One region of the Metabacillus sp. GQ13 genome, then DNA from elsewhere that is predicted to be linked to it. Evidence: riboswitches for the same ligand, from Rfam matches in the RefSeq annotation. Region 1 holds a riboswitch; the other holds the start of a gene.
The links. A riboswitch is a leader RNA that binds a small molecule or an ion and turns the genes downstream of it on or off. The one in region 1 is predicted to bind lysine.
Positions count from the first base shown of each region.

Region 2: it holds a riboswitch for lysine, as region 1 does, so the genes downstream of both, AC6CHR_RS04815 (aspartate kinase) here and AC6CHR_RS17325 (Na+/H+ antiporter NhaC family protein) in region 1, are expected to answer to the same signal.

Region 1 covers NZ_JCAXET010000014.1:20,402-28,343, forward strand. The annotation lists gene AC6CHR_RS17320 (sodium-dependent transporter) at 1-945, opposite strand, end outside; gene AC6CHR_RS17325 (Na+/H+ antiporter NhaC family protein) at 1,410-2,960, opposite strand; lysine riboswitch at 3,158-3,339, opposite strand; gene yunB (sporulation protein YunB) at 3,413-4,156, opposite strand; gene AC6CHR_RS17335 (YunC family protein) at 4,275-4,577, opposite strand; gene AC6CHR_RS17340 (bifunctional metallophosphatase/5'-nucleotidase) at 4,714-6,108, opposite strand; gene AC6CHR_RS17345 (sulfite exporter TauE/SafE family protein) at 6,237-7,061, opposite strand; gene AC6CHR_RS17350 (DUF72 domain-containing protein) at 7,067-7,936, opposite strand.
Region 2 covers NZ_JCAXET010000003.1:183,653-191,594, reverse strand. The annotation lists gene uvrC (excinuclease ABC subunit UvrC) at 346-2,118, shown strand; lysine riboswitch at 2,201-2,380, shown strand; gene AC6CHR_RS04815 (aspartate kinase) at 2,557-3,786, shown strand; gene AC6CHR_RS04810 (YslB family protein) at 3,870-4,358, opposite strand; gene AC6CHR_RS04805 (succinate dehydrogenase cytochrome b558 subunit) at 5,048-5,656, shown strand; gene sdhA (succinate dehydrogenase flavoprotein subunit) at 5,695-7,455, shown strand; gene sdhB (succinate dehydrogenase iron-sulfur subunit) at 7,455-7,942, shown strand, end outside.

The DNA.
Region 1 (7,942 bases):
ATTAAAGCCAGGAAATTCATTAATAATTTGCGGGAAGACAACAAATGCTAATCCAACTCCTGAAGAAACAACCTCTGAAACAGGTACACCTTGTTGTACTGCCATAAATCCTAATGCACTAAATACACCGATACCTGCAAGAACCTCGAATGCAGAGTTACCGAAACCAGTAATGAATGCATTATTTGTTATATCAGACTTTTTTGGAAGATAACTTGAATAAGTAATCATAATAGCAAACGCAATAGATAAGCTAAAGAAAATTTGACCATAAGCTGCAACCCAAACTTTACCGTCTAGTATTTTGCTCCAGTCAGGTTTGAAAAATGCTTCTAAACCTTCTGCTGCTCCTTCAAGTGTTAATGCGCGAATAACAATAATCGTAAACATAATAATTAAAACGGGTATAAAAACTTTACTTGCGACTTCAATTCCTTTTTTAACTCCTGCAAATAAAACACCTAAAGCAATGACCCAGACAAGAATAAGTGGAATTAATACACCTGGTACAAAACCTCCGAATTGACCTGGAGTTTCAGCAATATGCAAGTAATTACTAAATAAGAATGTTTCTGTATCCTTACCCCAGTTTTGATTAAATGAAAAGATAGAATAAGAACCTGCCCAGGCGATAATGACTGGGTAATAACAAGAAATGACGAATGAGATAGCAATTTGCCACCAACCAATCCATTCTTTACCTCTACTAATTTTTGCAAATGTCATTGGTGCAGAACTACGGTATTTATGACCTAACGTAAACTCCATAATTAGAAGTGGTATACCCGCTGTTAATAACGCAAACAGATACGGTAAAAAGAATGCTCCTCCTCCATTTTCAAAAGCCGTTGCAGGGAACCGCCAAATATTTCCTAAACCAATTGCAGAACCAACGGCTGCTAAAATAAAACCTGCCCTTGTACCCCACTGTGGACGATTTTCCATAACCTTTTCCCCCTTTTCAAATAGCACCCAAAGATGTGGAAACAATTTGAAGATAGATAATTTTCTGACTATTTAATATAATCTATACATATTATAACTAGACTTTATTCCACTGTCTATAAAAAAAATTTTTAAAAGTTATCTTAGTATGATATTAAAATTATAGTGAATAGCATAATAGTTCATTAGATAGATCTAATTCCCTCTGAAGTTTCCCAATATTTACACTATTCATCTGTGAAAATCTTCTAAATTTATTATTCTATTAATTTATATATAATAAATAATATGCTTATATGAGGATAGTATATCAGTAAAGCACATTTCTAATGAGCTCTTAATTAAAATGTAATTATTTCTATACATAGATCGTTACACATTGTTAAAAAAGCATTAATTACCTCCATAAAAATTCAATATGAAAAGGATATAGTACAAGCCTATATCCTTTTCATATTATTATTTTATACAAATTTTGCCCTTTTTGAAAAGATTACGATTAAACCAGCTAATAGTAAGATGACTACGACTAAACCAGCTAGACCACTTCCTGTCATACCTAAAACAATGTAACCAACTGCAGCAATGAAACCTCCAATTAATGCGTAAGGTAGCTGAGTTATGACATGGTCGATATGATGACTTCCTGCTCCTGTGGATGAAAGAATAGTGGTGTCTGATATTGGCGAGCAATGATCTCCTAAAACGGATCCTGCTAGTACTGCAGCCATTGCAGGTAGTAACATGGAAATATCTGTTGCAGCAGTTATTTCAGCTGCAATTGGCAGCATAATTCCAAATGTTCCCCATGAAGTCCCTGTTGCAAAGGCCATAAATGCTCCCAATAAAAATAAGATAACTGGAAGATAAGCTATATTTAAGTTCGACTGTTCAACTAAACCAGCTAAATACTCACCTGTTTTTAGCTGACCAATCAAATCAACAATTATCCAAGCTAGAATTAGGATATATATTGCAGATAACATTGATCTTGTTCCTTCTTTTATCGCGATAGGAAAATAACTGGTCTTAATTCCTTTACCAAAGAATAATAGGATCGTAACAACTAGACCAAATAAACCACCATATAAAAGAGATGCTGAAACATCTGTGTTTTCAAATATAGTAAATATGGATACATCCGCTTTATCCTCAATTGCAAGATAACCAGTTAATAGCATAGATGAAACAGTTCCAACAATTAACGCTATAATTGGCCAAACTAGATTACCTACTGTTCCTTTGTCACTTGTCGGTAAATCTTCATTAACTTCACCTAAGGCTTCCTTATTAGGATCTACTACCTGTCCAGTTTTCATTGCTCTTTCTTCATGAACCTTCATGCTACCAATATTTATATTAAAGTATGCAACTGCAAAGACAAGAACTATTGCTGTTAGCACATAATAATTCATTGGAATCATTGTAATAAAAGCACCGAGTGGAGTGATATCTGTGACACCATGCGTTGCCAAAATCGTCGCAAGCATCGCGATGATGTAAGCTCCCCAACTAGAAATTGGTGAAACAACACATATAGGCGCTGAGGTTGAGTCAATAATGTATGCTAACTTTGCCCGAGAAACCTTTTGACGATCAGTTATTGGTCGACTCACTTGACCAACTGCAAGAGCATTAAAATAATCATCAATAAAAATTAATACACCTAATAATGCAGCAGTGAATTGAGCACCAACTCTTGTTTTTACACGCTTTTCTGCCCATTCTCCAAAGGCTTTACTTCCCCCTGAAATGGATATAAGAGCTGTAATTATACCTAGAATGATTAAAAAGAGTAAAATATAAACATTCCACGTGTTTAGCTTTCCTTCAGAGATAAAAACTGCCTTTATCGCTTCATAAATGGTTAAACCCGTATTGACTATTGAAAACTCCGTTACTAACAAAGCTGCCGAAATAATCCCCACACCTAGTGAAAGTAATACTCTTCTCGTTAAGATAACCATAAGAATAGCTAACAGTGGCGGAATAATTGAATAAATAGTGCCAGACATAATGATAAAGCCTCCTGTTTTCGTTGTAGTTTAGAAGGTTCTAATGTCGATTTAAAGGATATAGAGTAGTGAAAAAATCACTTTTATCTACCAGCTTACTCTTTACACATCATAAAAAAGTGTACACAAAAAAGAGTAATGATAGAAAATAACTATCACTACTCTCTTCTTAGAATAATGTTATGTTATCCTCCATCCCGATCAGTAGCCCTCCATTATAGAAAATTTCACTATAATGACAGTAATACCCTTCTTCAAAGTACTACCAGCAAATGGTGTCTGACACATCCATTTGCTTCGGCAAAAAGCCCTTTTCAATATGGTCATCGTTGTCATCCTCACATATTGTACTAATGTTTTCTGCTCCTCTACCTCATCTTGAGATAAGGTGGTTTGGTCAATATTTAATTTTCAACATTTACTATTTTAGCAAAATTTATGTCTAGTAGCAACTACTTATCCTTTGGTAATTCAATTGCAGGGTTGGACTCTCCATTTCCATTATAATATTGAGGAACATCTCCATGTTCAGTCACTCCTATGATTGGAATGGTATTTTTTATCGTTGCTGGTTTGATAGAAAATGGGATAACCACTTGGACGGTAACCTCTACCTCGATTGATACTTCATGAAAAGCCGCATTAATTCCATATTCTTCTCTAGTTCTTTTGATGTCAGTATGTACATCACCAATTAAATAAAGACGAACTGGAATATCTGGACCTAACGCACTAAGAATAGCATTACCAGTAATTTGACCTAGTGGTATTGCATAAACAATTCCATCATCTAGTTCCATTTCTTGCTTTTTAGGATTCTTGCTATGAAAATTATTCTTCTCAATTTCGTTTAACTTTTTAGTAATATTATCGGTCACCCTATCAAGTTCAGATCGAACCTCAGCCTGGTTAAATTTAAGTGTACTTACATTACCATCATTATCTTTTTCGACAACAACTAATTCGTTAAAATCTGATGTATTATTTGACTCTTCTTTTACAGCCTCATGGATAATTGTTGTTGCTACTGAAGTTGCTTCCATCTCTGCAATTTCCATTAAGGTAGGAGTAATCTCCTCATTTACAATCCAAAAGCTTGTTGCCGTAAGCAGTATAAAAATAACAACCGTTAGTAATAACACATAACGAAAAGGCAAAGGCCCACGACGAGGGCGGCGTCCGCGAAATTTAGCCAAAAAGAATCCCTCCTTTACAAGCTATGTTTATGCTCGTTAAGAGGGATGTACGCACATTTTTTTAAGAATTACTTTTTATTATGGTTTTTATTATTTACTACTATCATTAATCTTCTTGTCATACCATTTTAAGCAAAGCATCTCTTCCTTTTGTTCCAACAACTATTCCAAGCTTTTCTGCCTCATATGTGACAGATTCTAATGGTGCTTCAAGTAATTGATCAAGTGTTCTGACACCAACTGCTCGAGCGGCAATGATTCCTCGATCTTTTAACTTTTCATTTAATAAAGCGATATCTAATGCGCCGCACATGATATAGCCCTTTTCATTGGTAATTGCCATAAAATTGGTCTTAGGTAAAGCAACTGTGATGGCTGTAAATTGATTACCATCAATGACAACCGGAGTCATGCTAACCATTACTATCTACACTCCCTTCTTATTCTAATTTTATGAATAAGATAAGGATTCGTGAATAGACGTTCCCCGATTTATTTAATAATTTCAATACTTGCTAATCCAATACTGAAAGTTATTTCTTTTATGCCCCAATGGATTAGCTATTTTTCGCTAATTGCCATGCTATTAAATCTCGCAGAAGCTCTGGCATATAAAAAGTCTTGTTTTCCGCTTGAAAAATTTGCGGGAATAAAGGACCAAGTGTAAACATATCGACAGTCGCAACAGCATAAACTCGCTCATAATCAATTGGGGTTCCATGTATGAATACATCGGTTACATGAAGTTTACCATCAGCGAGTTTCTTCATCACAACCTCAACTCCATCAAACACCATTCTCCCCATCACCTTACCTCTAAAACCAAGTCCTTTAAGTTGAAGATTCTCCATTCTCTCTTCCCTAGATTGAACAATAACCTCTTTCAATACATCCCCTTTCAAGTACACCTTACAGGGATTGATTGGGTGTGGACAGATTCGATGGAGGTCTTTTTTCGTAACAGGCCCCTTCCTTAATGGATCTAACAGCATCCCAGAATTAACCATTGCTATCTCTCCATCACACCACTCTCGGAGGCATTGTGCTAAGTATAATGGGAAGGGTGATTCATTAAACCAATCGAGAGTAAGGTCGTTCTGTAAATAACCTACAATTTCAGACAATGTAACTTCACTCTCTACCAATGTTTGCTGCAACCACATTTCTGTATCACTGCATGATTCTAGTTGCTCGTCCATTGGAAAAAGTTCAGCACAACGTTTTGCAAGGACTTGATCTTTGTTGTCTATGGTTAGAGATATGTGACCTACGTACTGACCATACTTTCCTGCGCCCGCAACTAATGTATCATTAATCATTTTTCCACTTTGTAGTACATGATGTGTATGCCCGCCAACAATGACGTCTATCTCTGGAAATTCATTTGCGATAATTTCATCATCACTTATGCCAAGATGGGACAGCAAAATAATGATATCGACTTTTCCCTTTACTTGATTTACTGTTTCTAACAAGCTTTGAAAGGGATCTTTTATTTTCCAACCTAACAGTTCATAAAATTTCTCATAAAAAACAGTAACACCTAAATAGGCAATCTTCGTCCCATTTTTCAAAGTCCTAATTTGAAATGGTACAACCCATGGTGGTCTTTCCCCTAGCTCGGTATATAAATTAGATAGGATGACTGGAAAATCCGCTGCAGCATATAAGCTATCTAAATCTTCATTTGAAAACGTGATCCCTTCATTATTCCCGATTGTCACTGCGTCATATTGAAGCTTGTTTAATAATGTTATATTGGCTTTTCCCTTGGAAGCTTCGGTAATAGGATGGAAACGGTCAGTATGATCACCAATATCTATAAGGAGCATTTGTTCATTATTCTGTTTATGATATTCTTTTTTTTGATTTAGAAAATGAACAATTTTTGGCCAGTTTTCAAAATGACTATGTAAATCGTTTGTATGATATAGATGGATAGTCTCACTCATGTTTCTCTCTCCTTATATAAAGGTTGATTCTTAATGGTTAATAATCGATATGCTCCTCTGTTTACTATTGTTAAAGCGAACAGTAAACATTGCTTTAAACTAATCGTGGTTTTGTAGAAAAAAATTTATTATCCGATAATCCCATCATATATTAACTTTATACCAGCAATGATAAGCACGAACCTCAACAAGTTTATGATTGTTTTCCCTTTTAGCCTTGTATTGATAGTAGCACCAAATCTTCCGCCAAACCAAGCCCCTGGAATTAGAATAGCTGCAAATACCCATTCAATATTTCCAAGTGCTATATGAGCTAGGGAACTTGTTGATGAAGATAAGAATATAATAAACATTGAGGTTGCAACCGCAACATGTGGCGGGAACATAAAGAGTAGCAGCATTGCTGGGACCATCAATGCACCTCCGCCAATACCAAACAACCCTGAAATAAAGCCAACGACAAATGCGATCATAACACCTAGTACTGCATGAAACGAATAAGATACTTCCGTTCCATCTTCACTTATATAAGTCCGACTGACCTTTTTACCAGGTCTCTGTTTCATTTGAGGAAGTTTATCCTTTACCATTAAACTAATAGAGACAAGGATCATGAAGAGACCGAAGCCTATTGAAAATGACGTTGTAGTAAATAACTTGTTTACATAGGCACCTAGAATACCACCTGGACCACTCCCTATAAAGAAAATAAGCCCACTTTTATAATCAACTTTTTTAACTTTCATATAAGTTAAGGTCGAGGATAAACCTGTAAATATGACAACTAATAAGGACGTTCCTACCGCTACCTGGGGTGTCATATCTTCAAAAGCTGTAAAGTATGATCCTAACGCAAGTAACATTGGAACAACAACAATCCCCCCACCAAGTCCTACTAGACTGCCTAACGTTCCTGCAACAACACCTACAAGCAACAAAATTATCCATTCCATAAACCTTATAACTCCCTTTCATCACTGAATAGGCTGAGTTGTTTCTCAGATAGTCCTGTATAAGTAATATCTAAAAGGTTTATCATCATTTTTGCATTATCTGCTGCATCTCCACCTGAATTGTTATTAAATAACATGTAAATCGTGTCCGTATCCCGTTTTAGTTTATGAAGATTATCTTTCCACTGTTTTAATTCTTCCAAGTTATATCGATATAAATACCGTACATCTCGCCAATTTTCTCCTGAAGCTGGCATCGTCCAGCCATGGACATTTCTACCATGAAGGCGTATTAGCGTTTTATCTGAATCTGTAGGATGGAGAACAGTGGGGATTGATCTGTCACCTGCCTGTGGCTCGTCCACAATACAATGAATCCATTTTTCTGATTCAATAAACTTTAATGTTTTATCATAGTATTTTGGAGAAAACCACGATCTATTGCGAAATTCAAGTGCGACATCTAGATCAGCCATTTGTTCTCGACACCATTTTAAGTATGTAACATTTTCTTTGCTACAATCAAACCAAGGTGGAAATTGAAATAAGATCATTGCAAGCTTATTTGCCCCTTTTAATGGTTCAACAGAGTTTCTGTACGCTTTAAACATATCCTGCTTATGCTCATAGGGACTTTCTCCTCTGAGATGCCCTGTCATACCTTGATATGCTTTTGGAATAAATTGAAATGTTTCAGGTGTGTCTCGAATCCATTTCTGAATATTACGCTCAGGCTGAATCGCATAAAAGCTCGAATCTATTTCTACAGTCGGAAAATGGGCTCCATATTCTTGTAATTTAGTTGATGGATTAATTTTTAAAGGATAAAGGGAATCATGATCTCCCCAACCTGTGACACCTATTTGAATTGTCAATCAAAT
Region 2 (7,942 bases), on a different contig from region 1:
ACGATAAAAAGATCATTATTTATAGTGCGAAAAAGTAATAACTTGGCATTATAGCGTTGATTCTGTCATAGATGCCAATTTCTAATTTATTCTTTCGTTTGAATTTCTCATTTTTTACACCTTCTCAAATTATAAAAGACAATGAACACGTATAAATTATTATATGTGTTTTTTTTTGCATAAATTGAAAATGCTCAGTGAAAGACGGATCCTTTTACTCGTTAAGAGGTAGATTTAGACATTAGCTTGGTTAAGTGGGACTCTAGAAATGAGACGTGGTAAAATAAATGAAGGAGAACTTTTAGAAAAGAGCCATTAATACAAATAAAAATAGGAGTGTTTGCTATGATAGATCGCATTAAGGAAAAGCTTGCACTTCTTCCTGATCAACCCGGATGTTATATTATGAAGGATCGCCAGGGGACAGTGATTTATGTAGGTAAAGCGAAAGTATTAAAAAATCGCGTTCGTTCATATTTTACTGGTTCACATGACGGCAAAACTTTACGTTTAGTTAATGAAATAATTGATTTTGAATATATTGTTACGTCTTCTAATCTTGAAGCTTTAATACTAGAGTTAAACCTTATCAAAAAATATGATCCAAAATATAACGTAATGCTGAAGGATGATAAGACATATCCATTTATAAAAATAACCAATGAACGGCACCCACGTTTGCTTGTTACAAGAAAAGTAAAAAAGGATAAAGCGAAATACTTTGGACCATACCCTAATGTTCAATCAGCTCGTGAAACAATTAAGTTGCTTGATCGGTTATATCCTCTGAGAAAGTGTTCGACTTTACCTGATAAATCATGTCTGTATTATCATATGGGACAGTGCTTAGCACCTTGTGTGAAAGATGTCTCAGAGGAAACGAATCGTAAAATGGTAGAAGAAATAACAAAGTTTCTAAATGGGGGATATAAACAGATAAAAGAAGAGTTGTCCGGAAAAATGATGAAAGCATCTGAAGAGTTAGAATTTGAGCGGGCTAAGGAATACCGTGATCAAATGATTCATATTGAAGCAACAATGGAAAAGCAAAAAATGACACTAAATGATCATATAGACCGAGATGTATTTGGTTACGCATATGATAAAGGCTGGATGTGTGTTCAAGTCTTTTTTATCCGTCAGGGAAAGCTAATTGAACGAGATGTATCAACATTCCCAATTTATGATAGTCCTGAGCAAGAATTTTTAACGTATCTTGGTCAATTTTACTCGAAGGCAAGTCACTTCATACCAAAGGAAATACTATTACCGGATAGTGTAGAATATGATCTAGTTGAGCAGCTATTGGATGTAACAACATTACAACCTAAACGCGGTAAAAAGAAAGATTTAATCTTATTGGCCCATAAAAATGCTAAGCTTGCTTTAAAGGAAAAGTTTTACTTAATTGAAAGAGATGAAGAAAGAACAATAAAAGCTGTTGAAAATCTCGGCATTAAACTAGGTATTCATATTCCTCATCTTATTGAGGCCTTTGATAATTCCAATATACAAGGAACAGATCCGGTATCAGCAATGGTTGTTTTTGAAGATGGCAAGCCTGCAAAGAAACATTATCGAAAATACAAGATCAAAGATGTACAAGGCCCCGATGATTATGAATCAATGAGAGAAGTTGTAAGAAGACGTTATAGCCGTGTATTAAAAGACGACTTACCTCTTCCAGATCTAGTGATAATAGATGGAGGGAAGGGGCATTTATCAGCAGCTCAAGACGTACTTGAAAATGAATTAGGTTTAGACATACCCGTTGCTGGTTTAGTTAAAGACGATAAACATCGAACCTCTGAATTAATGATTGGTTCCCCACCTACATTCATTCCACTAGAGAGAAATAGTCAAGAATTCTATCTATTACAAAGAATTCAAGATGAGGTTCACCGATTTGCGATTACATTTCATCGACAGCTTAGAGGGAAAAATGCTTTTCAATCGATTTTAGATCATATACCAGGAGTAGGTTTCCAACGGAAAAAGGCATTGCTTAAGCACTTTGGTTCCTTGAAGAAAATGAAAGAAGCAAGTATCGAACAATTCAAGGAAGCAGGAATTTCCGAAAAACTAGCCAAGGTTATCATGGAACACTTAAAGGATTAATAGCAATTGGTGAAATTATCTTGCATGATTCAAAGAAGTTTGTTAGTATAATATAAATTTCATATGTGATCGTTAGTTTGTTAATGATGGTAGAGGTGCGAACTTCAAAAGTAGCCAGTTAGAGGAGAAAGGTATCCGATGACAATTGGTGAAAGGGGTGTTCGCCGAAGTAGTTAAAGCACCATTTGCTTTAATTGCTGGTTTTACATTTAAGAGATGTAAAACTGTCAAGAGACATGTTTCTTGGAGAGCTATCTCATTGTAGTTAGTAAGCAATGGGATGTATTATGTCTCATTGCTTTTTTGTCGTTTTTTATTGTTAACTAACTTCCTGATTGCTAGTTCTTGATGACTTATTAATACACTGGCAACGCATATGACTTTACATAATTTACGATTATAAAAAACACATTGAATGTGAAGAAGGGTGAGATTAATTTGGGTATTATCGTTCAGAAATTCGGAGGCACATCAGTTGCTACAGTTGAAAGAATTCAGCATGTAGCAAGCCGTGTTATTCAGGAGAAAGAAAATGGAAACCATGTAGTAGTAGTTGTATCAGCAATGGGGAAATCAACTGACAAGCTTGTTGATCTTGCTAATCAAATCACATCTAAACCTAGTAAAAGAGAAATGGATATGCTTCTTACAACAGGTGAACAAGTGACAATCTCCCTCTTGACTATGTCCTTACAAGAAAAGGGACATAAAGCTACTTCTCTTACAGGATGGCAAGCAGGAATTGAAACAGAAGCAAGACATGGTAATGCAAGAATTACTAAAATAGACCCTAATCATATAAAGGCTGAACTAAGCGAAGGAAAGATTGTTGTAGTAGCTGGCTTTCAAGGAGTGTCAGAGGAAGATGAAATAACAACTTTAGGTAGGGGGGGATCTGATACAACAGCAGTCGCCCTTGCAGCCGCTTTTAAAGCAGATAAATGTGATATTTATACCGATGTAACAGGTGTTTTCACCACAGACCCTAGAGTTGTAAAAAGTGCACGAAAATTACAATCAATTTCTTATGATGAAATGCTTGAATTAGCAAATCTAGGTGCAGGTGTTTTACACCCACGAGCAGTTGAATTTGCGAAAAATTATAATGTATCACTTGAAGTACGTTCTAGTATGAAAGAAGAAAGAGGCACCATCATAGAGGAGGAAACAAAAATGGAACAAAATTTAGTTGTTAGAGGGATTGCATTCGAAGATCAAGTAACGAGAGTTTCGGTTCTAGGTTTGCCAAATGAATTGTCAACACTGTCGACTATTTTTTCTACATTAGCCAAAAATGGTTTAAACGTGGATATCATCATTCAAAGTACGACTAGTGATCAAAAAACATCGATTTCATTTTCAGTAAAAACAGTGGATCTTGAGGATACAATTGTCATACTTGAGCAACATAAAACGACTTTAAATTATGCAAAAATCGAATCGGAATCAGGGTTATCTAAAGTCTCAATTGTTGGTTCAGGAATGGTTTCAAACCCAGGTGTTGCTGCCGAAATGTTTGAAGTACTGGCTAATGAAGGAATTGAAATAAAAATGGTTAGCACTTCTGAAATAAAAGTATCTACAGTTATTTCACAAGAACATATGGTAACAGCTGTTGATATACTCCATCAAGCATTTGACCTTTCAAAAGTGTCAGTTAGAATATAACGTGAAAAAAATAGGGTCCCATGATTAGGTTAGCTTGCTGCATCTAGGTGAGCTAACCTAATTATTAGAGTCCCTGAAAAATACTATCGTGTCTTACCACTACGCTTGCCGAATGTGGATTCTTCAATTTCATCTTTTTGATCCCATTTCACAGTGAATACGACTCTATTAGCACGTTTTTTAACTTGCTCAAATGTTTCGGTTATATACTTGTTCATTGTTTGCAGTTGTTCTGCTAGAAAACCAGCTTCTAATTGAAAGCTAAAATCAGTTGTCTTTTTAAATCTGTGTGAAATGAGCTCTCCACTGAGCTCGAATTCTAATTCATTCTTTTTGGTATCCACCAAAGTGAGGTTTCCCCATCCTGCAGTTGCAAAAAAAGTTGAGATTTCCTCAATTGTAGTTATTGGATATTTACGTGCTAAGCTTTTTCCAGCCCAATACAGCATTTGAGGATGATCAGTCCCAAGGATATCTGGGATCAAGACCTCTCTTAGTAGTTCTAAACCGAATGCTGGAGCTTGTTTATCACTTAATTCTTCAATAGTTATGAGTGTAGATTGTTTATTCACGGTATTCCCCTCTTTCTAGGTTTTATTATATAACAAGAGTAGGTGTGAAAAACATGTAATATTAACTAAACAGGAGTTTTGGCACAATAGTTTCTTTTTAATTTTCTATAACAGCATATTTATATTGGGATTTAGAATGTTTTTCCATCTAGGATAATCAGGTTTTATTTATCGCTGAATTTACTTTATTAGATGCAAAATCATGGATTATCTATCTGAAATGAAATACCTATGTTCTTCATTTCGATATATTGATAAAATTAAATTGAAAGAATTAAAGATTTGTCGAAAAATTAAAATTTATGAACGCGTTTTCTTGACGCTCTTACTTTATGGGAGTAAAATAAATTTGTCACAATTTATCTCGAGTTAGCAGAGTCTATTAATCTGCCTGTTCATTCCCAGTATGATTTTACCCTGGTCATTTATGACCTTAATGATGATTAATTATAGGCGGTTTTTACAAGGATCGTTGTTTTTTAAAAGGACGAAAACATTGTTTAATTGGTTTTGGACATCTTTAAGTATGATATAAACTCCTGTGACCAAGAATAAACGGTTTTTATAAGTAAAGACAACAAAGATTAGACCAGAGCCTTAATTAACTGAATCAAAAAAGATTATTGGGTGAAAATTAAGAGTTTTTAAGTTAAATGTGTTCGCATTATTGAAACTAGGGGGTAAGTTTAATGGCTGGAAACAAAGAGTTTGTGAATCGTAGACTGCATTCATTATTAGGTGTCATTCCTGTAGGCCTCTTTTTAGTTCAGCATCTTGTAGTCAATCATTTTGCTACAAGAGGGGCAGAGGCTTTTAACCAAGCATCTCACTTTATGGAAATGCTTCCTTTTAGGTATGTTTTGGAAGTGTTTGTTATCTTCCTTCCACTTTTATACCATGCAATTTACGGTGTTTACATTGCATTTACTGCAAAGAACAATGTAAGTAATTATAGCTTTGTTCGCAACTGGCTATTTATCCTGCAACGTATTACAGGAATTATTACATTCATTTTCGTTGCATGGCATGTGTGGGAAACTAGAATTGCTGCAGCACTAGGAGCAGAAGTAAACTATGACATGATGGCTTCCATTTTGAGTAGTCCTTTTATGTTAGTATTTTATCTTGTTGGGGTTATTTCAACTGTGTTCCATTTTGCTAATGGTTTATGGTCATTTGCAGTAAGTTGGGGAATTACAGTTTCGCCACGCTCACAGGTTATCTCAACATATGTTACACTTGCTATATTTATAGCGCTTACAATTGTAGGGGTTCGAGCGATTTTTGCATTCGTCTAATCCAGATCCAGTTATAGCTATTAAAAGGAGTGGGGTTAATGAGTAAGAATAAGATTATCGTCGTTGGAGGCGGTCTTGCTGGCTTAATGGCAACGATGAAAGCCGCTGAAGCAGGCGTTCAAGTAGATTTATTTTCACTAGTACCCGTAAAACGTTCTCACTCTGTCTGTGCACAAGGTGGAATTAACGGGGCTGTAAATACGAAAGGTGAAGGTGATTCACCTTGGGAGCATTTTGATGATACGGTTTACGGAGGGGATTTCTTAGCAAACCAGCCACCAGTTAAAGCGTTGGCTGACGCAGCTCCTTCTATCATTCACTTATTTGACCGATTAGGTGTAATGTTTAACCGTACTCCTGAGGGGTTACTAGATTTTAGACGATTTGGTGGCACTCAGTATCACCGTACTGCATTTGCAGGTGCGACTACAGGACAACAGTTACTTTATGCATTAGATGAACAGGTTAGACGTTATGAAGTCGCTGGTCTTGTTACGAAATACGAAGGATGGGAATTCTTAGGTGCTGTAATCGACGATGATCGTGTATGTCGAGGAATTACTGCTCAGAATCTTACATCTATGCAAATTGAATCATTCCGTGCTGATGCTGTGATCATGGCATCAGGAGGACCTGGTATTATATTTGGTAAATCAACAAACTCAATCATTAACACCGGTTCTGCTGCATCTATCGTTTATCAACAAGGTGTAACATATGCGAATGGTGAATTTATTCAAATACATCCAACTGCAATCCCTGGTGATGATAAACTACGTCTAATGAGTGAATCTGCCCGTGGTGAAGGTGGACGAGTTTGGACATACAAAGATGGAAAACCATGGTACTTCCTTGAAGAGAAATATCCGGCATATGGAAATTTAGTACCTCGTGATATTGCAACTCGTGAAATCTTTGATGTTTGCGTGGAACAGAAACTAGGTATTAACGGAGAAAACATGGTATACCTTGATTTATCTCACAAAGATCCTAAAGAATTGGATATTAAGCTTGGTGGAATTATCGAAATCTATGAAAAATTCATGGGAGATGATCCGCGTAAAGTACCAATGAAAATCTTCCCAGCCGTTCACTATTCAATGGGTGGCCTATGGGTAGATTACGATCAAATGACAAATATCCCAGGCTTATTTGCAGCAGGGGAATGTGACTATTCTATGCATGGTGCAAATCGTTTAGGTGCAAATTCATTACTTTCAGCAGTTTATGGTGGGATGGTTGCAGGTCCAAATGCTGTTAAGTATATTAATGGTTTAGAAAAAAACACGGATGATCTTTCATCATCCTTATTTGAAGGTTATGTTAAGCAGGAAGAAGAAAAATGGAATAATGTAATGAGTTTAGATGGTAAAGAAAATGCATATGTTCTTCATAAGGAATTGGGAGAATGGATGACGGATAATGTTACTGTTGTAAGATATAATGATAGACTTCTAAAAACGGATGATAAGATTCAAGAGCTTATCGAACGTTTTGATAAGATTAATATTAACGATACAGCTAAATGGAGTAATCAAGGAGCTACTTTCACACGTCAATTAAAAAATATGCTTCAGTTATCACGTGTTATTACACTAGGTGCATATAATCGTAACGAAAGTCGTGGAGCACATTATAAACCAGATTTCCCTGAACGTAATGATGAGGAATTCTTAAAAACAACAATGGCTACACATACGGGTGACAATACTGCTCCAGAATTTAATTATGATGATGTTGACGTTTCGTTAATCAAACCACGTAAACGTGACTATTCAGTAAGTAAGGGGGATAAATAATGAGCGAGAAAAAAGTAGTTCAATTTATTATTACCCGACAAGATTCACCAGAAGATAAGCCATATGAAGAAAAGTTTGAAGTACCATATCGTCCAAATATGAATGTTATATCAGCGTTAATGGAAATTCGTAGAAATCCTGTGAATACTGAAGGGAAACAAACAACACCGATTAACTGGGATATGAACTGTCTAGAAGAAGTATGTGGAGCATGTTCAATGGTGATTAATGGAACGCCGCGTCAATCCTGTTCCGCATTAGTAGATAAGCTAGTTCAGCCAATTCGCCTTGAACCGATGCGTACATTTCCTGTCGTTCGTGATCTACAAGTTGATCGTAAGCGCATGTTTGATTCTCTTAAAAAGGTTAAAGCTTGGATTCCGGTTGATGGTACGTACGATTTAGGTCCTGGACCACGTATGCCTGAGAAAAAGCGACAATGGGCATATGAATTATCAAAATGTATGACATGTGGAGTATGCTTAGA